DNA from 2 places in the Streptomyces sp. NPDC048496 genome. Region 1 is predicted to be linked to the other one. Evidence: riboswitches for the same ligand, from Rfam matches in the RefSeq annotation. Region 1 holds a riboswitch; the other holds the start of a gene.
What was found. Region 1 has a riboswitch for glycine ahead of gcvT (glycine cleavage system aminomethyltransferase GcvT). Riboswitches for the same ligand answer to the same signal wherever they lie in the genome.
Positions count from the first base shown of each region.

Region 1 (11,004 bases):
CGGCCAGATCTCCTGCTCGTTGCGGAAGGAGTAGCCGAAGCAAGGCGCGCCGCAGTGAATGGTGTCGCCACCGCCCACATAGTCGCGGCCGACGAAGATGCCCGAGACGAAGTGCCAGAACTGCACCAGGATCGGGTCACCCAGGCCCAGCTTCTGCCGGATGCCCTCGATCGAGGCCGGGTCCGCCTGCTTGCCGACGAACATCGCGGCAGGGTCACTGCCGGTCAGCTTGGGGATGAGGAAGAAGATGCCGAACGTCACCAGAGTGACGACGAGCAGCATCACGACGACGGCGGTCAGCCGCCTGATGAGATATGCAAGCATGCAGTCGGCCCGGCGGTGGCCGGGGAACCCCGGAAGGTTCCCCGGCCAGCGCGCACGGCCATCACCTGCCCTTCGAGCCTAGCGGCGGGTGCGCCGGTGTAGCTGACAGACGGTCACTTGACGACGCCGAGGGCGGCGTAGTCGTAGCGGCCGTTGTAGGCGTCGGCCGTGTACACGTTCGTCAGACGCGAGCCGCGCCAGACGATGTTCTTCTCGTGGGTGAAGGGCAGGTAGACCGCGGCCTCCGTGACCTTCGTGTTGATCTGCTTGTAGAGCTCGCCGGCCTTGACCGGGTCGGTCTCCAGCAGCGCCTGGTCGAACAGAGCGTTGATGGCCTTGTCGTTCAGCTGCGAGAAGTTGTTGTTACCGCTCTGCAGGATGAAGCGGCCGTCGACCAGGGGCTGCAGGAAGCCCTGACCGGACGGGAAGTCGGCACCCCAGCCCATGATGATGATGCCGTAGCCCTTGTCCTTGACGACCTTGGGCGAGCCGATGATGCCGGAGGTCTGCGCACCGTCGTACTGGTCGATCTGCGCGGTGATGCCGACCTTGGCGAGCGACTGCTGGAGCGACTCGGCCGTGGCGATCTCGATCGGCTTGTTGTTGCGGACCGCGATGGTGGTCTTGAAGCCGTTCGGCTGGCCGCACTTCTTCAGCGCTTCCTTGGCCTTGACCTCGTCCGGCTTGCCGGAGAGCTTGCCGTACGGGTCGGCCTTCGGGTCGGAGCCCTTGATGGCCGGCGGCAGCATGTTGGTGGCGATGTCACCACCGGCCTGCGGGCCGCCACGGGCGGTCTGCAGGGACTTGGAGTCGGCCGCGTAGATGAGGGCCTTGCGGCACTCGATGTTGTCGAGCGGCTTGACCGTCTGCGGGAACACCGCGTAGCGGATGAAGCCGGTCTGCGGGTTGTCCGCGTTCTCCTTGTGCTGCTGGAGCACCTTGGCGCGGGCGGCCTGGCCGATACCGGTGGCGTTGATGTCGAGGTCGTACTCGCCCTCGATCAGCCGGTTGTCCATGTCGTCGGAGTTGGTGGTCAGCTTGACCGTGATCTTGTCCGGCAGGGCCTTGCGGATGGTGTCCGTCGCCGCGTCCCAGTTCTCGTTGCGGACGAGGGTGATGGACTTGTTCGGCGTGTACTCCTGCCACTTGTACGGGCCCATGGAGGCGGGCTTCAGACCGTACTTGGCCTTGGTGTCCAGGTCCGCGCGGACCGGAGTGGCCGAGGGCATGGCCAGCATCTGCAGGAAGTCACCGTTGGCCTTCGGCAGCTTGAAGATGATGGTCTGGTCGTCGGGCGTCTCGATGGCCTTCAGACCGAGCTTGTCCGCGGACTTGTCCTTGTAGGGACCCTTGTACTCACCCTTGGGGTCGAGCACCTGCTGGAGGTAGATCGGGCCGCCGGAGATGACGTCCTGGGCCCAGATGCGCTCGATGCCGTACTTCAGGTCCTTGGAGGTGACGGGCTTGCCGTCCTCCCACTTCAGACCCGGCTTCAGCTTGAAGGTGTAGGTCTTGCCGTCGGGCGAGACCTGACCGGCGTCGGTGGCCATGTCCGGCACCAGCTCGGTGCTGGCGGCACCCGGCTCGCCCTTGAAGCTGATCAGCTGACGGGTGTAGTACCGGGCGAAGTTCCACATGAAGCCGTAGTAACCGCGCTGCGGGTCCCACGAGTCGGCGTCCTGGGTGCCGATGAACTTCAGCTCGCCACCCTTCTTGTTGGACGCGTTGGCGACCTTGTTGACCGCGGCGTTGAAGCCCGCGGCCGCGGGCTTACCCCCGCCGCCGTTGTCGTCCTTGCCTCCGCCACCGCAGGCCGCAGTGCCGAGCAGAGCCGCGACGACGAGGGCCGAGCCCGCGACGAGCCTGCGCCTCGATGAACTGATGGGTGTCACGATCTCGCAACCTCCGTGATAGTGGCGGTCCTTGACGAGGAGCCGCCGGCTTTCGATGGTTTCCTGGCTGATCGGCAGGGGAGGGGTCTTGCAGGTCTTACGGGCGGCCCAAGGCCGGATCAGCGGGCCCCCTTCGGATCGAGCGCGTCCCGCACGCCGTCGCCGAAGAGGTTGAAGGCAAGCACGGTGATGAAGATGGCCAGACCCGGGATCACCATGAACATGGGGTCGGACTCATATGTGTTGACGGCCTTCGAGAGCATCTGGCCCCACGAGGCGGTGGGCGGCTTCACCCCGGCACCGAGGAAGCTGAGCGCGGCCTCCGTGAGGATGTTCGTCGGGATCATCAGGGTGGCGTACACGGTGATCGGCGCGACCAGGTTGGGCAGCAGCTCGCGCCACAGGATGTAGAAGCGTCCGGCGCCCAGGCTGCGGGCCGCCTCCACGTACTCGCGCTCCCTGAGCGAGAGGGCCTGGCCGCGGACGATTCGGCCGACGTACGGCCAGCCGAAGAAGCCGATCACCAGGACCAGCGCTCCGATGCGGACGTTCGAACCCTCCAGGCCGAAGAGCTCGTTGGGGAGCACGGAGACCAGGGCGATGGTGAAGAGCAGCTGCGGGAAGGCGAGCATCACGTCCATGACCCGGCTGATCGCCGCGTCGACCCAGCCGCCGAAGTAGCCCGCCACGATGCCGATGACCGTGCCGAGGGCGACGGCGACCATGGCTGAGAGGAAGGCCACGAGCAGCGAGATGCGTGCGCCGTAGACGATGCGGCTGAACACGTCACGACCGTTGACGGGCTCGACTCCCAGCAGGAAGTCGGAGCTGATGCCGCCCCAGGAGCCGTTCGGGGTGCCGAAGAGCGCGTCGATCTTGTCCTCGTGGAACTCGTTCGGCGGATGCCCGAAAGCGCTCACGATCACCGGCGCGAGGAGCGCGACGGCAATGAGGAAGAGCACCACGAATCCACCGGTCAGCGCGAGCTTGTCACGCTTGAGCCGGGTCCAGGCGATCTTCCACGGGGACCGGCCCTCGATTGCCTTCTCGGGGACATCCGCGGCGACATCAACGGCCGTGGTCTCAGCGGCTGTCGTGTCATGCAGTGGTGCCGTCATCGTTGTGGGGACCCCTCTCGGCTCGACCGACTGTGGCCGGCCCGCGCCCGCCGCTGTAGCGGCTAGTTCACATCACAGGTGCAAGTCGCACGTTTTGTGCGGGTGGTACGGAAGATGCAGGTGGTGCGAGTGGAGCAGTTGAACTGGTCCAACCAGAAGCCGCAGGTCGCACAGGGCGCCGAACGCTTCTTGTTCCGGGGAGTCTTCAACGCGTCGCGGATCACCCGCCAGCCCTGGCGGGGAATGGATGCGCAACCGTGATGTGACCAGCTAGCTTCCGGTATCCGGACGCCGTGATCGTCCCAGCGAACCAAGTCGGCACTCTTCACCCAGATCGGGCAGGTACCCCAACGGGGCTGATTCCGGCACCAATTGGCAGGTGTCCGGGTCGGTCAGCCGTGGGCCGGGGGGTAGCCGTAACCAACGGCGGGAGCGGGCGCGACGTGCGCCTCACGGTCGTAGAACGGGCGGGCATTGGCGCGGAGCCACATCGCGACCGGGTCGTACTCGTCGGACATCGCGACGGTGGAAACGGGCAGCCCGTCCGGGACCGCGCCGATCGACTGCTGCATCATCGCGCGCACCGCGTCGACGGACGTCTGGCTCGTGTCGTAGAGATCGAGACCGATGGCGAGATACGGCACCCCGAGCGCGGGCTGCACCCAGGCCCGGCGCAGGGAGCGGATCGCGGGGGTGTGATGGGCGTTCTGCGAGAGCAGGGCGTAGAACTGCGGGATCTCGATGGCCGGCTCGGTGAGCCGGAGCGGTCCCGCGGGCATCCGGTCGAGGCCGGTGGCGATACGGCGCAGATCCAGCCACGGGATGCCGACGCCGCCACCGGGGGCGTGCGGGTTGAGCCAGATGCCCCAGCGGTCCGGGAAGAGAGCGCGGGCGATGTCGAGTCCGGTGACTACTTCATGGGCCCGGTTCCAGCCGCTGGCCGAAAGTTCCTGGGGAGAGGTCACACAGGGCGCGTAGCCCAGCCCGTCGACCTCCATGTTCCCGTACTGGGCGTCGGGCGAGCCCGCCCGGCCGTGCCAGAGCAGCATCCAGATCCGGTCGCCGGCGAGCGCCCGGAGCAGTGCCTCGTACGCGTCGTAGCGCCCGGGCGTCACTTGGCGCAGCATGTGCTCGACCTGCCCGGCCGCCGCGGTGCCTGACGCACTCACCCTGGGTCCCGCCCCTCTTCGATCCACTGTGTCGGCCTGCCGCGCCCAGGGCACACGGGTGCGGCTCGGTGGCCGAGGCACTAGCCATCAAACCAGCTTATGCGGCGCCCCTGACACCGACTTGACGCCACAGGTCGACGGTGTCACGCCCGCAATCCCCGGAGTCGGGAACTCCGCGCGCCAGGACCCCTCCCGGCAAGCTCTGCCCCGTCGCACCGCCCGGCACGCCCGCTCGCCGCCTTGACCAAAAGCCCTGGCAGCGCCTTCCCCAGGCTCTCAGCTTCGTTCGAGCAGGGGAGACCCCATCCAGGACGTCCGGACGACGCTCCTGATGGGGCAGACAGTGCCCCTCCTAGCAACCCTCGCGCTGGTAGAACGGCCGGATCCTGGCCCGCATCCAGTCGGCGACCGGGTCCTGCGCCACATCGAGCAGGACCAGATTGACCGGCCAGGGCACCTCGACACGGCCCAGTGCACGGCCCAGAGCGTCCATCGGGGCGTTGCGCCCCGCGCCGTCCCAGGTGGAGAACTCGACGCCTATGAAGAGAACGGGATCGCCGCCCTCGATGCTGGCCAGCGTCCGGCGGGCGGTGCGCAGCACGCCGCTCTCCTCGAATTCCCCGGCCGCGGCCGCGAGGAAGTCGACGGGCTCCTCCTGCCAGTCCGGCTCGTACAGCCGGACCCGGCCGCCGGTGGCCGGCCCGTCCAGCGAGGTGCGTCCGGTGCGGCAGAGCTCGGCGACGGCGGGCGGCGGCAGCGGCATGCCGACGGCGCCGCCCGGGTTGACCGCGATGCCGAGCTGCGGGGGCAGCCCGCGGGCGAATTCGACGGTGGGCGCCACGGTGAAGGACATTTGGGTGCCGACGCACTGCAGGAACTGATGTTCGGAGCTGAAGACGGGGACGTACGGAGCGCCCTCGATCTCCACCGTCGGCAGGTCGAGCGACGGGGCATCGGGGCCCCCGCCGTTGGGAAGCGGCACCCAGACGTGACTGCGGCCGAGCACTTCGACGAGCCGGCCACCCGCCTCCGGGCTGCCGAGCGAGGCAACCAGCACCTCTTCGAGCTCATTGGCCGGCCATCCGCTCTGCGGATGGTTCTGGACCGGTGCCGGAATGTCCACTGCGCTGCTTCCCCTTCTCACCCATGCCTTGCCGCAGAACAGTAACTCCGGCGTGCCCCTCCGCGCTGACGGACGACCGGGCACCAAAAGGCTGTCCCGTCCCTCAGGCGTCGGCGAACGTGATCCGCGCCAGCATCCCGGCCGCCTCCCGGTCCAGCAGCACCGCCGAGGCGCAGCCGAGCGGCAGGGTGCCCGCCTCGGTGTCCCGCAGCAGCCGGCCGATGGCCCTGCGGTGCCGGGCGAATGCGTATCCGGATACCCCGCGCCCACGCTCGCGCTGGCCCGCCCTGGCCTCCTGGGGGGTGACGTCGAGCAGCACGAGATGCAGCGTGCGTCCGCGGCGCCGTGCGTGCCGGGCCAGCCAGCCCCGTACCCATGTCTGGGTTCCGCAGTCGTGAACGACGACGGACTCACCGGAGCACAGCGCCCGCCACAGCCCCCAGTAGTGGGCGACGCGGACCAGCGGGCGGTAGAGGGCGTACGGGAGTAAGCGGGGCACCCGCTGCGCCCAGCGGTCCCGGGTGTCCTGGGAGTCGATGGCCCGTACGGCCACCGCCCGCCGGATCAGTGTCGACTTGCCGCCACCGGGCAGCCCGGAGACCACCACCACATCCCCTGTCGCGAAATGGAGCCCGCGCGGGCTACGCCCGGCGCGCTCGCGCAGGTCCCGCACGACGGGCGCGTGTGTGCCCAGCAATTCCCGGGCGGGTGCGCCCGGCTGCGCGGGCATCGCGCCGTGCGCGACCCCCGCGGTCGTCGCGTACCGCTGCAACGTCATCGCCCTCCCCCTGTCGGGTCGCCCACGCCTGCCCAAGAAGTGTAAAGAAAAGGTAATGCGAGACAACCGTCCCACTACTCGTTCCGCGCATGGGGTACCGACGCCCCACTTTTCCGCAATGCGTGCGATGATGACCCGGCCAACTGCATAAAGGCCGCTTGAATCCGCGCGGGAGAGCTCCGGCCACAGTGTGTGCCGGGCGCCGAAGGAGCAAGATCCTCCCTTGAATCTCTCAGGCCCCGTACCGCGTGGATGAGGCAGATCTGAAAAGCGAGTCGCCCCGCGGCTCCACCCAAGGTGCAAGCCGAACCCCCCGGGGGTCTCTCGGCGAACCTCTCAGGTTCCGATGACAGATGGGGAGGGGATCGTCCTCGTCGTCATGCCCTGGGAGCCACACCTATGAGCAACGCCCCCCGTCTCACCGCCCTCGACGCCCTGCATCGCTCGCTGGGCGCGACCATGACCGACTTCGCCGGCTGGGACATGCCGCTGCGCTACGCCAGTGAGCGCGACGAGCACAACGCGGTGCGCACGCAGGCGGGTCTCTTCGACCTGTCACACATGGGTGAGATCACCGTCACCGGCCCGCAGGCCGCGGCGTTCCTGAACTTCGCACTGGTCGGCAACATCGGCACCGTGGCCGTCGGCCGCGCCCGCTACACGATGATCTGCGCCGAGGACGGCGGCATCCTGGACGACCTGATCGTCTACCGGCTGGGCGAGACCGAGTACATGGTCGTCGCCAACGCCGGGAACGCCCAGATCGTGCTGGACGCGCTGACCGCCCGCGCCGACGGGTTCGACGCCGAGGTGCGCGACGACCGCGACGCGTACGCGCTGCTCGCCGTCCAGGGCCCCGAGTCCCCCGCCATCCTGGCCTCGGTCACCGACGCCGACCTGGATGGTCTGAAGTACTACGCGGGTCTGCCCGGCACCGTCGCCGGTGTGCCCGCGCTGATCGCCCGTACCGGTTACACCGGCGAGGACGGCTTCGAGCTGTTCGTCGCCCCCGAGCACGCAGAGCAGCTCTGGCAGGCCCTCACGGCGGCGGGCGCCTCCCGTGGCCTGATCCCGTGCGGCCTGTCCTGCCGCGACACGCTGCGCCTGGAGGCGGGCATGCCGCTGTACGGGCACGAGCTGACCACCGAGCTGACCCCGTTCGACGCCGGTCTCGGCCGGGTCGTGAAGTTCGAGAAGGAGGGCGACTTCGTCGGCCGCAAGGCCCTGGAGGCCGCCGCCGAGCGCGCCGAGACCGCCCCGCCGCGCAAGCTCGTCGGCCTGATCGCCGAGGGCCGCCGGGTGCCGCGCGCCGGCTACCCCGTTGTCGCCGAGGGCCAGGTCATCGGCGAGGTCACCTCCGGCGCCCCGTCGCCGACGCTCGGCAAGCCGATCGCCATCGCGTACGTGGACGCCGCGCACGCCGCGCCCGGGACCACGGGCGTCGGAGTGGACATCCGTGGCAGCCACGAACCGTACGAGGTCGTCGCCCTGCCGTTCTACAAGCGCCAGAAGTGACGCAGTCGCGTCTCACACCGTAAGACCACCGTTCATCAGCACTCCCCCGCGTACAGGAGAATTCAGGTCATGAGCAACCCCCAGCAGCTGCGTTACAGCAAGGAGCACGAGTGGCTGTCGGCCCTCGAGGACGGTGTGGCCACGGTCGGCATCACCGAGTTCGCGGCCAACGCGCTCGGTGACGTCGTCTACGCCCAGCTCCCGGAAGTCGGCGACACGGTGACCGCGGGCGAGACCTGCGGCGAGCTCGAGTCGACCAAGTCCGTCAGCGACCTGTACTCGCCGGTGACCGGCGAGGTCACCGCCTCCAACCAGGACGTCGTGGACGACCCGTCACTGGTGAACTCCGCTCCCTTCGAGGGCGGCTGGCTGTTCAAGGTACGCGTCGCGGAGGAGCCGAAGGACCTGCTCTCCGCCGACGAGTACACCGAGTTCTCCGGCAACTAAAGACTCCAAGGGACCACCTGATGTCGCTTCTCAACTCCTCCCTCCACGAGCTGGACCCGGACGTCGCCGCCGCCGTCGACGCCGAGCTCCACCGTCAGCAGTCCACCCTCGAAATGATCGCCTCGGAGAACTTCGCTCCGGTCGCGGTCATGGAGGCCCAGGGCTCCGTCCTCACCAACAAGTACGCCGAGGGCTACCCGGGCCGCCGCTACTACGGCGGCTGCGAGCACGTCGACGTGGTCGAGCAGATCGCCATCGACCGGATCAAGGCGCTGTTCGGCGCCGAGGCCGCCAACGTCCAGCCCCACTCGGGTGCGCAGGCCAACGCCGCCGCGATGTTCGCGCTGCTGAAGCCTGGCGACACGATCATGGGTCTGAACCTGGCCCATGGCGGTCACCTGACCCACGGCATGAAGATCAACTTCTCCGGCAAGCTCTACCACGTGGTCCCCTACCACGTCGACGAGACCGGCGTCGTGGACATGGCCGAGGTCGAGCGCCTGGCCAAGGAGTCCAAGCCGAAGCTCATCGTCGCCGGCTGGTCCGCCTACCCCCGTCAGCTGGACTTCGCCGCCTTCCGCCGCATCGCGGACGAGGTCGGCGCGTACCTGATGGTCGACATGGCGCACTTCGCGGGCCTGGTGGCCGCGGGTCTGCACCCGAACCCGGTGCCGCACGCCCACGTCGTCACGACGACCACGCACAAGACCCTCGGCGGTCCGCGCGGTGGCGTCATCCTGTCGACGCAGGAGCTCGCCAAGAAGATCAACTCTGCTGTCTTCCCCGGTCAGCAGGGTGGTCCGCTGGAGCACGTGATCGCGGCCAAGGCGGTCTCGTTCAAGGTCGCGGCGACCGAGGAGTTCAAGGAGCGCCAGCAGCGCACCCTGGACGGCGCCCGCATCCTCGCCGAGCGTCTGGTGCAGCCGGACGTCACCGAGGTCGGCGTCTCCGTCCTCTCCGGCGGTACGGACGTGCACCTGGTCCTCGTCGACCTGCGCAACTCGGAGCTGGACGGCCAGCAGGCCGAGGACCGGCTCCACGAGCTCGGCATCACGGTCAACCGGAACGCCATCCCGAACGACCCGCGGCCGCCGATGGTCACCTCGGGTCTGCGGATCGGCACGCCGGCCCTGGCCACCCGTGGCTTCCAGGCCGAGGACTTCACCGAGGTCGCCGAGATCATCGCGTCGGCACTCAAGCCGTCGTACGACGCCGACGACCTCAAGGCCCGCGTGATCGCGCTGGCCGAGAAGTTCCCGCTGTACCCCGGTCTGAAGTAGTCCGGGTCACTTTTCGTACGTTTGGGGCGGGGCACCACGCACACTGGACAGTGAGCGCGGTGCCCCAGCCCTTGTCCCGCCGCTCTTCGGACCGACCGGTCCGTACCGCACCACCCGGCAGACAACGGCGTCTACCAATTTTTTAGGAGTCACACCGTGGCCATCTCGGTCTTCGACCTGTTCTCGATCGGCATCGGCCCGTCCAGCTCCCATACGGTCGGCCCGATGCGCGCGGCCCGTATGTTCGCGCGCCGCCTGAAGAACGAGGGCCTGCTCGCCCACACCGTTTCCATACGCGCCGAGCTGTTCGGCTCGCTCGGCGCCACCGGGCACGGCCACGGCACGCCCAAGGCCGTCCTGCTCGGCCTGGAGGGCGAGTCCCCCCGTACCGTCGACGTGGAGTCCGCCGACGACCGGGTGGACGCGATCCGCTCCTCGGGCCGGCTCAACGTGCTGGGCATGCACGAGATCGACTTCGACGCCGACGAGCAGCTGGTCCTGCACCGCCGCAAGGCGCTCCCGTACCACGCCAACGGCATGACGATCTTCGCGTTCGACCGCGACGGCGCCCCGCTGCTGGAGAAGACCTACTACTCCGTCGGCGGCGGCTTCGTCGTCGACGAGGACGCGGTGGGCGAGGACCGGATCGTCCTCGACGACACCGTCCTGAAGCACCCCTTCCGCACCGGCGACGAACTGCTGCGGCTCTCCCGCGACACCGGCCTGTCGATCTCCTCCCTCATGCTGGAGAACGAGCGGGCCTGGCGGACGGAGGAGGAGATCCGCTCCGGTCTGCTGGACATCTGGCGGGTCATGCAGGCATGCGTATCGCGCGGCATGGCCCGCGAGGGCATCCTCCCCGGTGGTCTGAAGGTCCGCCGCCGCGCCGCGAACACCGCACGCCAGCTGCGCGCCGAGGGCGACCCGCAGGCCCTCGCGATGGAGTGGATCACCCTCTACGCGATGGCGGTCAACGAGGAGAACGCCGCGGGTGGCCGCGTCGTCACCGCCCCCACCAACGGCGCAGCCGGCATCATCCCGGCCGTGCTGCACTACTACATGAACTTCGCCGCAGGCGGCGCCACCGAGGCCGAGAAGGAGGACAGCGTCGTCCGCTTCCTCCTCGCGGCCGGTGCCATCGGCATGCTGTTCAAGGAGAACGCCTCGATCTCCGGCGCCGAGGTCGGCTGCCAGGGCGAGGTGGGCTCCGCCTGCTCGATGGCCGCGGGAGCGCTCGCCGAGGTCCTCGGCGGCTCCGCCGAACAGGTCGAGAACGCCGCCGAGATCGGCATGGAGCACAACCTCGGCCTGACCTGCGACCCGGTCGGCGGTCTCGTCCAGATCCCCTGCATCGAGCG
Region 1 is NZ_JBICXB010000008.1:206,406-217,409, forward strand. Features, by position in the region: gene ACGFSA_RS12035 (ABC transporter permease) at 1-324, opposite strand, end outside; gene ACGFSA_RS12040 (ABC transporter substrate-binding protein) at 438-2,219, opposite strand; gene ACGFSA_RS12045 (ABC transporter permease) at 2,336-3,334, opposite strand; gene ACGFSA_RS12050 (hypothetical protein) at 3,464-3,595, shown strand; gene ACGFSA_RS12055 (enhanced serine sensitivity protein SseB C-terminal domain-containing protein) at 3,727-4,503, opposite strand; gene ACGFSA_RS12060 (enhanced serine sensitivity protein SseB) at 4,856-5,626, opposite strand; gene ACGFSA_RS12065 (AAA family ATPase) at 5,730-6,404, opposite strand; glycine riboswitch at 6,564-6,661, shown strand; gene gcvT (glycine cleavage system aminomethyltransferase GcvT) at 6,804-7,919, shown strand; gene gcvH (glycine cleavage system protein GcvH) at 7,989-8,366, shown strand; gene glyA (serine hydroxymethyltransferase) at 8,387-9,646, shown strand; gene ACGFSA_RS12085 (L-serine ammonia-lyase) at 9,803-11,004, shown strand, end outside.

Region 2 (11,004 bases), on a different contig from region 1:
GGCAGTCCGAGGCGGGCATCCGCTTCGGCGCCCTCGCCGAACTCTTCGACCCGGCGACCTTCCGGCATGTCGACCGGCTCGGCATCACCGCGGGCATGCGCTGCTGGGAGGTCGGAGCCGGCGGCCCCTCCGTTCCCGCCGGCCTGGCCGCGCGAGTCGGTCCGACCGGCGCGGTGGTCGCGACGGACATCGATGTGTCGTGGGCGCAGGGCGCCGCGGACGAAGTCGTCGAGGTACTGCGCCACGATGTCGCCGCCGATCCCCCGCCTCCCGGTGGCTTCGACCTGGTCCATGCCCGGCTGGTCCTGGTACACGTCACCGACCGTGCCGAGGCGCTGCGCCGCATGATTCAGGCGCTGCGGCCCGGTGGTGCACTCCTCCTGGAGGACGCCGACCCCGGGTTGCAGCCGCTGCTGTGCCCGGACGAGTCGGGCCCCGAACAGCGCCTCGCCAATCGCCTACGGTCAGGCTTCCGCGAACTCATGGCGGCCCGCGGTGCAGACCTCGCCTACGGCCGGACTCTGCCCCGGCTGCTGCGCGAGGCGGGTCTGGACGAAGTACAGGCCGATGCGTACTTCCCGATCACCTCACCGGCGTGCACCGTCCTTGAGGCCGCCACCGTGCGCCAGATCCGCGACCGGCTCGTGACGTCGGGTCTCGCCACCGACGAGGAGATCGACCGGCACCTGAAGAACGTCGCCACCGGACGCCTCGATCTGGCCACCGCTCCGCTCGTCTCCGCGTGGGGGCGCCGGCCGTAGCGCCCCGGGGAGGCTCTCGGAATCCCGGGCCGGCGGCCTGGAATTGGCCTTGGTCCGCCGCTCTCCAGAAGCTCTACGGTCATCCCATGAGGATCCGAATCGTCGACGCGTTCACCGACCACCCCTTCACCGGCAACCCCGCAGCCGTCCTGCTCCTGGACTCCGACACCTTCCCCGAAGCCGACCGGCTCCAGCAGGTCGCTCTGGAGATGAATCTCTCCGAGACCGCCTTCGCGCACCGCCTGCCGCCGGGCGGAGAGGCGGACTGGGCGCTGCGCTGGTTCACTCCGGCCACCGAAGTGGACATGTGCGGGCACGCCACCCTCGCCACGGCCCACGTCCTGCGCACGACCGGAACGGCCGACGGAACGGTGCGCTTCGCCGCCCGCTGCGGGATCCTCACTTCCACCGCCCACCCGGACGGCTCGCTCACACTCGACTTCCCCACAGCCCCGCTCACGCCGGCCTCCACCCCGGCCGGACTGGCCGTCGCCCTGGGTGCGGAACCGCTGTCCGTCCACGACACCGGCGCCCACATCGGCGACCTCCTCGTCGAACTGGCCGACGAGGAGTCCGTACGCGGACTGGCCCCGGACTTCGCCGGGCTGGCCGCCTGTTCGCGGCGCGGCATCATCGCCACGGCCGCCGCCGAGGACCCGGCGCGTGGCTACGATTACGTCTCCCGCGGCTTCTTCCCCCGGGTCGGTATCGACGAGGACCCGGTCACCGGCAGCGCCCACACCGCGCTGGCCCCCTTCTGGTCGGCCCGGTTCGGCTGTGACGAGCTGACCGGCCTGCAGGCCTCCGCCCGTTCCGGCCTGGTCCGAACATCGCTGCGTGGCGACCGCACACTGCTGACGGGCAGCGCGGTGACAGTCGTCGACGGAGAACTGCTGACCACGTTCTGACCGCCGGGAGAGGGGGCGTACGCAATGATCGGTACGCCCCCTCCTTGCGCGCCGCGCGCTCAAGGAGTGGGCAGCCACCCCACCTTGCCGGCCAGCAGCGCATATCCGACGAACGCTCCGATGTCGAGCAGCGCATGCGCCGCGACCAGGGACCCGACCCGCCCCCAACGCCGGTACAGCAGCACGAAGACGACACCCATCACCATGTTGCCGATGAACCCGCCGATCCCCTGATACAGGTGGTACGAGCCGCGCAGCACCGAGCTTGCCACCAGGGCGGCCATCGGCGTCCACCCCAACTGCCCGAGTCTGCGCAGCAGATACCCGACGACGATCACTTCCTCCAGCACGGCGTTCTGGAGTGCGGAGAGGATCAGTACTGGGAACTTCCACCACACGTCGGGCAGCGACTCCGGAACCACCGTGAGATTGAAACCGGCGGCCCGCGCCACCAGATAAAAGGCCAGCCCGGCGCTGCCGATGCCCGTCGCGATCACCGTGCCGCGCGCCAGGTCCGACCCTGGTCTGGTCCGGTCGAAGCCGATGACCCGCAGGCCCACACCCTCCCTGATCAGCAGATGCGCCACCAGCGCCACGGGGACCAGGGCCGTGGCGATACCGAAGAGCTGCCAGGCGAGATCCAGCCATGGTCGTCCCGGGGCATATGAACTGTTGAGCGTCGCGGCCTGATGCTTCAAACCCCCTGGTTTCGTCAGTGATCCGACAAAACTGATCAGGGCAGACACTCCGCTGGCACCCAGCGAGAGAGCCAGCACCAGCACCGTTTCGGACCGCAGGATCCGCCGTGACACGGCCTCTTGGGGACAAGAATCAGCCACGCACCCCTCCGTCACCTGTACACCTGCCTTCAGTTGTGCGTTCGCATCTCATCCCACTCCCCGTCCCGCTACGGTCTCGAATGCAGGTACGAAGATCATGCGCGACCGGCCGGGGGACGACCACCATTGACGATGGTGTGGTCCCCCTCTCCTTGTTCATCCTCAAGGAGCGGCACCACCGGCATGGGACGTCACAGCTTGCCCGACGACCACGCGACGGATGGCAGCGGGGACGGTTCTCCACCGCGCCGCCGCACCGAACAGCCGTACCCGCGCGGGCACCGGCCGGGGGCGGCAGACACCGGGCACGCCGAAGCACATCCATCGGGCTATGACACGGGGAGACCCACCGGCCAGCTGTGCACCGGATCGCCGGAGTGCATCAACTCGGCGTACCGGCGGGTGGTGGCCGCGAGCGCCGCGTCCCGGCCGAGCCCGGCGCCCAACCCCCGGTGGTACGTGTCCACCTGCCAGGACGCCCCGTTCATCCGCCGCTTGCAGCGCTCCTCGATGACCCCGAGGTAGTGGTCGCGGTCCGCGGGCTCGATGTTCCAGGCGTCGAGCCCCGCCGCGGCGAGCGGCAGCAGTTCGTCCCGTACGAGCTTGACGGCCGCCACCCGCGTCAGCCCGCCCGACCGCCCCGGCCGGGGCCAGACCAGCTCGGCGTCGATGCCTCGGCGGCAGGCGGTGTCGAAGTTCTCGGCCGCCGCGGCGAACGGCAGCCTGGTCCACACCGGGCGGGACTCCTCGGCGAGCGCCCGCACCAGGCCGTAGTAGAGCGCGGCGTTGGCGATCACGTCGGTGACGGTCGGCCCGGCGGGCAGGACACGGTTCTCGACACGGAGATGGGGTACGCCGTCGGCCAGGCCGTACACCGGCCGGTTCCAGCGGTAGACCGTACCGTTGTGCAGCACGAGCTCCTGGAGACCCGGCACGCCGCCCTCGTGGAGCACCCGCAGCGGGTCCTCGCCGTCGCAGACCGGGAGCAGCGGCGGGAAGTAGCGCAGGTTCTCCTCGAAGAGCTCGTACGCCGAGCTGATCCATCGCTCGCCGAACCAGGTCCTCGGGCGCACCCCCTGGTTCTGCAGTTCGGGCGGCCTGGTGTCGGTTGCCTGCTGGAAGAGCGGCGGCCGCGACTCCCGCCACAGCTCCCTGCCGAACAGAAAGGGCGAGTTGGCGCCGAGGGCGATCTGAACGGCGGCAACGGCCTGGGCGGCGTTCCACACGTCCGCGAAACGCGCCGGGGTGACCTGCAGATGCAACTGGACCGATGTACACGCCGCTTCGGGTGCGATCGAGGTGGATGTGCAGACCAATCGCTCCACGCCTTCGATATCGAGGGCGAAATCCTCGCCGCGCGCCGCCACTATCTGATCGTTGAGCAGCGTGTAGCGGTCCACGTCCGAGAGGTTCGCCGCGACCAGGTCCGCGCTGCCGAGGGTCGGCAATATTCCGATCATCATGATCCCGGCAGCGACCTCGCCCGCCTTCCGGTGCGCATATCCGAGACCGGTCCTGAGCTCCTCGGCCAGCTGATCGAAAACACGCCCGTCGAGGTGATGCGGAACTATGTTCACTTCCAGATTGAACATCCCGAGTTCGGTCTGGAAATCACGGCTCGCGATCCGCTCGAGCACCTCCGCATTCATCATCCGGGGCAGGCCGTCCGAACCCGCCAGATTGAGCTCGATCTCCATGCCCATGAGGTTGCGGGGGCGGTCGAACCTCTGCTCCGCCAGGAGCCTCCCCAGCCCCTCCAGGCACAGGTGGAGTTTCCTCCGGTACCTCTGCCGATCGGACAGATCAAAGGCGCCCGCCACGACCTTCTCCCCCATCGAAGCGTCCCTCCGCAAGTGGGCAGCCCGCGGCCCAGGCCGCTCGCGTCACGATCGATAATGCCCAGGGGAGGTGATCCATAACGCCCCCATGGACAGCGCGGACCCAGTAATCTGATGGCGGCCGTCCGGGGCACATTCCGACGGCATGCAGCACGGTGCAGTTTCCATCGGCCGGCGGTGGTGAAAACGCCGACGCGATTCGGCCTACCGCGGCTGCGGAAAAACACCAGGCGGCAGCTGCGCGGCTCACCCCGAATCAGCGGAATCTCCGCATAATAAAGTCTCGATACCGCCTTGCCGGCAATACCTGCGGCGGCTAGTGGAAACACCGCGTGAACACGTGTCGTATAAACTCCGCGGACGAGGCAGAGAGTTGACGCACCGGCCCAGTCACCGGCCTCCTCTGGCCCCGCACGCCGACAGCGCCGTCTGCACCCGCCCACGCATCACCGTGTCTCCGAAGTGAGAGGCGACCCACTATGCCGCTGCATGTTCCCCCGGCTCCCGCGCCTGCCCTGCGCAGCGTCCTCGCGGCACTCGGTTCACCCACCGCAGTCCTCGAGGCCCGCACCCCGGCCCTCCGGTCCGTCCAGGGACCTCTGAGCCCCGATCTCCCGCTCCCCGTCCATGTACTGGACCGGATCGGCCCGAGCGGGCTCGCGCCACGCACCCGGCTGACCGCGTGGCGCTTCCTGATCCGCAGCTCGGAGCGGGCCATCGCCGCAGCCGACACCATGCTCACCCCGGACGGCTGGGCCTTCTCGCACTTCTTCGAGGGCCCTTACATCGCATCGACCGAACTCGCCCTGCGCCAGACGGAGACGGTGACACCCCACTACCAGCCCCGCCTGCTGTCGATCCCAGAGCTCTACATGCTGACGCTGTGGCTGCACGAGGGCATCGAGGCCGACCCGTCGGGTGGCACCCTCGCCCCCACCGATCTTCTGGTGCCGCTGGCTCCCGCCCCACCGGGTATCGCGGCACACCGCCCGCACCGGGTCGCCGATCTGCTACCCGTGATGACCCTGCGCATCACCCCCGGCCCCGGCCCCCTGCTCGGTTCACCCGCCTGACCCCGTCCCGCCTCCGGCACGCCGTCCTGTGCCCCGTCGCCGTTTCCGGTGGCGGGGCACAGTGCTGCGGGACACACAGCGCGGGACGGCGGGGGCGCCCCCGGTCCCATCCGGACTAGTCCGGTCCGGCCACCCCGAACCACCCGAAGGGACAGTGCAGTTGTGTTGAACCGTCCGCCCGGGTGATGCGTCATGAGAGTAGGAGCAGCGCTGCCGCGAAATCCCTGCGGATTGGCGCCCGTGGGGCAACACTGGAACCGGACCGACAGATACGGGGGCGGCCATGAACACCTCATCAAGCCGCAGGACACTCACTACAACGCAGCGAAAGAACCCAGCCATGTGCCAGCACAAGCAACCCTGCCCGACAGCCGACTCAGCCGACCGGGAAGCCGCACGCCTGATGGCACACCACCCGGAACAGGGCTGGAGCCTGCTGTGCAACGGCGTCCTGCTCTTCGAGGACACCGGTGAGCTGCTCCCGGACGGGCAGATCATCGCTCCGCACCGGCCGCTGGACGCCGACCGGGTGATGAAGGCCGCCTGACCGCGGCCCGTAAGAAATGGGGCCGGCCCGGAGAAGATCTCCGAACCGGCCCCGACGCATGTCCGCGTCACACCCGAACGGGTGGGTCAGTTGTCGTACTCGTCCAGCGGCGGGCAGGAGCAGACGAGGTTGCGGTCACCGAACGCGCCGTCGATCCGGCGCACCGGCGGCCAGTACTTGTCGGCGGCCGAGACTCCGGCCGGGAAGACGGCCGTCTCGCGGCTGTACGCGTGCGTCCACTCCCCGCCGAGCAAGGCGGCGGTGTGCGGGGCGTTGGTCAGCGGGTTGTCGTCCGCGCTCCATTCGCCGGAGGCCACCTTCTCGACCTCGCCGCGGATGGCGATCATCGTGTCGCAGAACCGGTCGAGCTCGGCGAGGTTCTCGCTCTCGGTCGGCTCGATCATCAGCGTGCCCGCCACCGGGAACGACATGGTCGGCGAGTGGAAGCCGTAGTCGATCAGACGCTTGGCGATGTCGTCGACGCTGACCCCGGTCGCCTTGGAGATCGGCCGCAGATCCACGATGCACTCGTGCGCCACCAGACCGGCCGGGCCGTTGTACAGGATCGGGTAGTGCGGTTCCAGACGCTTGGCGATGTAGTTGGCCGCGAGTACGGCGACCTGTGTCGCGTGCTTGAGGCCCTCCCCGCCCATCAGGCGTACGTACGCCCAGGAGATCGGGAGAATACCGGCAGAGCCCCACGGCGCGGCCGAGATCGGTCCGACACCGGTCTCGGGGCCCGCGCCGGGCTGCAGCGGATGGTTCGGCAGGTACGGCGCCAGATGGGCGCGCACACCGACCGGGCCGACACCGGGGCCACCGCCGCCGTGCGGGATGCAGAAGGTCTTGTGCAGGTTCAGGTGCGAAACATCGCCGCCGAACCGACCGGGCTTGGCAAGACCGACCAGCGCGTTGAGGTTGGCGCCGTCGACGTACACCTGACCGCCCGCATCATGCACCTCGGCGCAGATGTCGGCGACGTGCTCCTCGAAGACCCCGTGCGTCGACGGGTACGTGATCATGAGCACGGCGAGCTCATCGCGGTGCTTCTCGATCTTGGCGCGGAGGTCCTCGACGTCGACCGCACCGTCGTCGGCGGTCTTCACCACGACGACCTTCATGCCCGCCATCACGGCGCTCGCGGCGTTGGTGCCGTGCGCGGAGGACGGAATGAGGCAGACGGTCCGCTGCTCGTCGCCGTTGGCCCGGTGGTACGCACGCACGGCGAGCAGGCCCGCGAACTCGCCCTGCGAGCCCGCGTTCGGCTGGATGGAGACCGCGTCGTAGCCGGTGACCTCGGCGAGGCGCTCCTCCAGCTCACGGATCAGCGTGAGGTAGCCCTCCGCCTGCTCGGCCGGCGCGAACGGGTGCAGCGCGCCGAACTCGGGCCAGGTGATCGACTCCATCTCGGTGGTCGCGTTCAGCTTCATGGTGCAGGAGCCGAGCGGGATCATGCCACGGTCCAGCGCGTAGTCACGGTCGGCGAGCTTGCGCAGGTAGCGCAGCATCGCGGTCTCGGAGCGGTGCTGGTGGAAGACCGGATGGGTGAGGATCTCGTCGGTGCGCAGCAGGGACTCGGGCAGCGCGTCGGCGGCAGCGGCGTCCAGCGCCTCGACGTCACCGTCCGCGCCGAAGGCGGCCCAGACGGCGGCGAGCTGCGCACGTGTGGTGGTCTCGTCGCAGGCGAGGGAGACCCGGTCGGCGTCGACAAGACGCAGGTTGACCCCGCGGTCGCGGGCGTCGGCCACGACATCCGCCGCCTTGCCGGGGACACGCACGGTGAGCGTGTCGAAGTAGGCGCCGGTCTCGACGTCGACCCTGGCCGCGCGCAGGCCCTCGGCCAGGATCGTGGCGTAGCGGTGGGTGCGCTGCGCGATCGTCCGCAAGCCGTCGGGGCCGTGGTAGACCGCGTACATCCCGGCCATCACGGCGAGCAGCACCTGCGCGGTACAGATGTTGCTGGTGGCCTTCTCGCGACGGATGTGCTGCTCGCGGGTCTGCAGGGCGAGGCGGTACGCCTTGTTGCCGTCCGCGTCGACGGAGACACCGACGAGGCGGCCGGGCAGGCTGCGGGCGAACTTCTCGCGTACGGCCATGAAGCCGGCGTGCGGTCCACCGAAGCCCATCGGGACACCGAAGCGCTGCGTGGTGCCGACGGCGATGTCCGCGCCGAGGTCACCGGGCGAGGTCAGCAGGGTCAGGGCGAGCAGGTCGGCGGCGACGGTGACGATCGCGCCGAGCTCGTGGGCCTGCTCGATGACGGGCTTGATGTCGTGGACGGCGCCGGAGGCACCCGGGTACTGGAGCAGCACGCCGAAGACACCGCGCCCGGCGATCTCGGCGGGGATACCCGCGGCGAGATCGGCGACGACGACCTCGACACCGGTCGGCTCGGCGCGAGTCTCGATCACGGCGATGGTCTGGGGCAGGGTGTCGGAGTCGACCAGGAAGACTCCGTCCTTGACCTTGCCGACGCGGCGGGCGAGCGCCATGGCCTCGGCGGCGGCGGTGCCCTCGTCGAGCAGCGAGGCGCCGGAGGTGGGCAGCCCGGTCAGCTCGGCGACCATCGTCTGGAAGTTGAGGAGCGCCTCCAGGCGGCCCTGCGAGATCTCCGGCTGGTACGGCGTGTAGGCCGTGTACCAGGCGGGATTCTCCATGACGTTGCGGAGGATCACCGGCGGGGTGAACGTGCCGTAGTAGCCGAGCCCGATCATCGGGGCGAGCACCTGGTTGCGGTCGGCAAGGGTGCGGAGCTCGGCGAGGACCTCGGCCTCGGTACGGGCCGACGGCAGCTGCAGCGCCTCCGCACTCTTGATCACATCGGGCACTGCGGCCGCGGTGAGGTCGTCGAGCGAGCCGTAACCGACCTGGGCGAGCATCTTCGCCTGCGCCTCGGCATCGGGGCCGATGTGGCGCTGCTCGAAGGGGATGCCCTGCTCCAGCTGGGAGAGCGGAGTGCGACGGGGGGTCATGGTGGAGGCCTCCTGGTCTGTCACGACCTGCGAGGGGCACCACGGCGCGGGTGCCCGGACGGCCTCCCCCTCTGTCATCTCAACCTGAGAGCTTCACCGGTGCGCCCTGAGGCATACCGGCTTTCACCGTCGGTGAGGGAGGGATCCGTCCCGGCCGCTGCCGCCACGAAACCCGCCCTGCTTTCCAGAGTGACCTCGTCCGTGCGGTACGGGGGCCTGAGAGATTCCGGGGAGGATTTGCTCCTTCGGCGCCTGCCGGATGCGCTCCGGAAGGCTCTCCCGCACGGGGTCAGCAGCCATCACCAGCCTACCAGCGGGCTCGCGACGGAATTCTCAAGTGGCCGATAGCCCGAATCTGCACTTTCGTAGTGCCTGTGGAGTAGCCGCGACCAATGGGAGGGACCGTGCAGACCGACATTGATCCGCGCAACCTGATCGGCCGCAAGGCATTCGACCGCAAAGGCACCAAGATCGGAACTGTGGACGAGGTGTATCTCGACGACGCGACCGGCATACCCGAGTGGGCAGCCGTGCGTACGGGACTGTTCAGCAGGGACGCCTTCGTGCCGCTTGAGCCCAGCGAATTCGTCGACGACGTGCTCCGGATCCCCTTCGACCGTGCGCTGATCAAGGACGCCCCCGACTTCGGCGTGGGCCGCCATCTCTCACCGGAACAGGAGCTTCAGCTCTACCGGCACTACGGTCTGGACTCGCCGACCGACGAGCCGGGCCCGGACCGGGACTTCGGCAGGCTGGCCGGCCAGGACGAGTAGTCCGCCGGATCACTCACCAGCGGGAGCGGATCGGCAGGCTGCAGTTCCGGATCGTCGACACGGAACGTCCGCACCCGGCCGGGCGGTGACCCGGGTTCCTCGAACCGCACGGTCACCCGGCCCACCCCACTGCCCTGCACCCAGCCGTGGCCGAAGGTGTCATGGCATACGTCGTGCCCGGCGGGCCAGCGCCGGGCCGCGAGCTGTTCGGCGGTCTCCTGCTCCTGCGCCCCGTCCACCGGCTCGTCCCCGTGGCCGCCCGCGCCCTGTTCTTCACGGGCCGGGACCTCGAGCGCGGCCCGCTCACCGGCTGCCTGGGCGAAGAGATCCTCCTGCGTGTAGTCGGCGAGCCCCGTGACGCCCACCCCGAGCAGCCGCACCCCTCCCGTGGTGTCCACAGCCTCCAGGAGCCGCGCAGCGGCCTCTCTGACCACTGTGGGGTCGTCCGTCGGCCCCCGGAGCGTCTCGGACCGCGTGAGCGTCGAGAAGTCGTATCTGCGCACCTTCAGCACCACGGTGCGTCCCGAGCGCTCCGCGGCCCGCAGCCGCTGGACACAACGGTCCGCCAGGCGCTCGACCTCCGTCCGGACCCGGATCCGGTCGTGCAGATCCATGTCGAAGGTGTCCTCGACCGACACCGACTTGGCGTCTCGCTCGGCCACGACGGGGCGGTCGTCGTACCCGAGGGCCATACGATGCAGCGCGACGCCATGCGCCTTCCCCAGCAGCCGTACGAGCTCCGCCTCGCCGGCCGTGGCCAGGTCGTCGACCGTGGTCATCCCGGCCCGCCGCAGATGGTCCCCGGTGGCGGGGCCCACGCCGGGGAGGATCCGCACGGACATCGGGGCGAGCAGTTCCCGTTCGGTCCCCGGCTCGATGACCAGCAGCCCGTTCGGTTTCGCCTCCTCCGAGGCGATCTTGGCCAGCATCTTGGAGCCAGCGAGGCCGACCGAGCCGGTGAGTCCGGTGACGGCTCTGATGGCGTCGCGCAGTTGCTCGCCGATGGCCCGCGCCGAGGCGGTGTCGTCGGCCGTCCCACCGGCCTCCAGATCGACGAACGCCTCGTCCAGGCTGAGCGGCTCCACCAGCGGTGACAGCTGCCCCAGCAACCCCATCACCTGGTCGCTCACCGTCCGGTACAGGGTGAAGCGGGGCACCAGATAGGCGGCATTGGGCGCCAGCCGCCGGGCCTGCGCGGTCGGCATCGCCGAGTGCACCCCGAAGCGCCGCGCCTCGTAGGAAGCGGTGGCGACGACCCCACGGGGTCCCAGCCCGCCGACCACGACCGGTTTG
Region 2 is NZ_JBICXB010000059.1:8,728-19,731, reverse strand. Features, by position in the region: gene ACGFSA_RS31215 (class I SAM-dependent methyltransferase) at 1-761, shown strand, start outside; gene ACGFSA_RS31210 (PhzF family phenazine biosynthesis protein) at 848-1,669, shown strand; gene ACGFSA_RS31205 (CPBP family intramembrane glutamic endopeptidase) at 1,729-2,508, opposite strand; gene ACGFSA_RS31200 (glutamate-cysteine ligase family protein) at 2,838-4,343, opposite strand; gene ACGFSA_RS31195 (hypothetical protein) at 4,826-5,419, shown strand; gene ACGFSA_RS31190 (DUF5999 family protein) at 5,760-5,966, shown strand; gene gcvP (aminomethyl-transferring glycine dehydrogenase) at 6,053-8,938, opposite strand; glycine riboswitch at 9,133-9,230, opposite strand; gene ACGFSA_RS31180 (PRC-barrel domain-containing protein) at 9,331-9,711, shown strand; gene ACGFSA_RS31175 (DNA polymerase IV) at 9,636-11,004, opposite strand, start outside.
Region 2: another riboswitch for glycine. It lies ahead of gcvP (aminomethyl-transferring glycine dehydrogenase); the one in region 1 lies ahead of gcvT (glycine cleavage system aminomethyltransferase GcvT).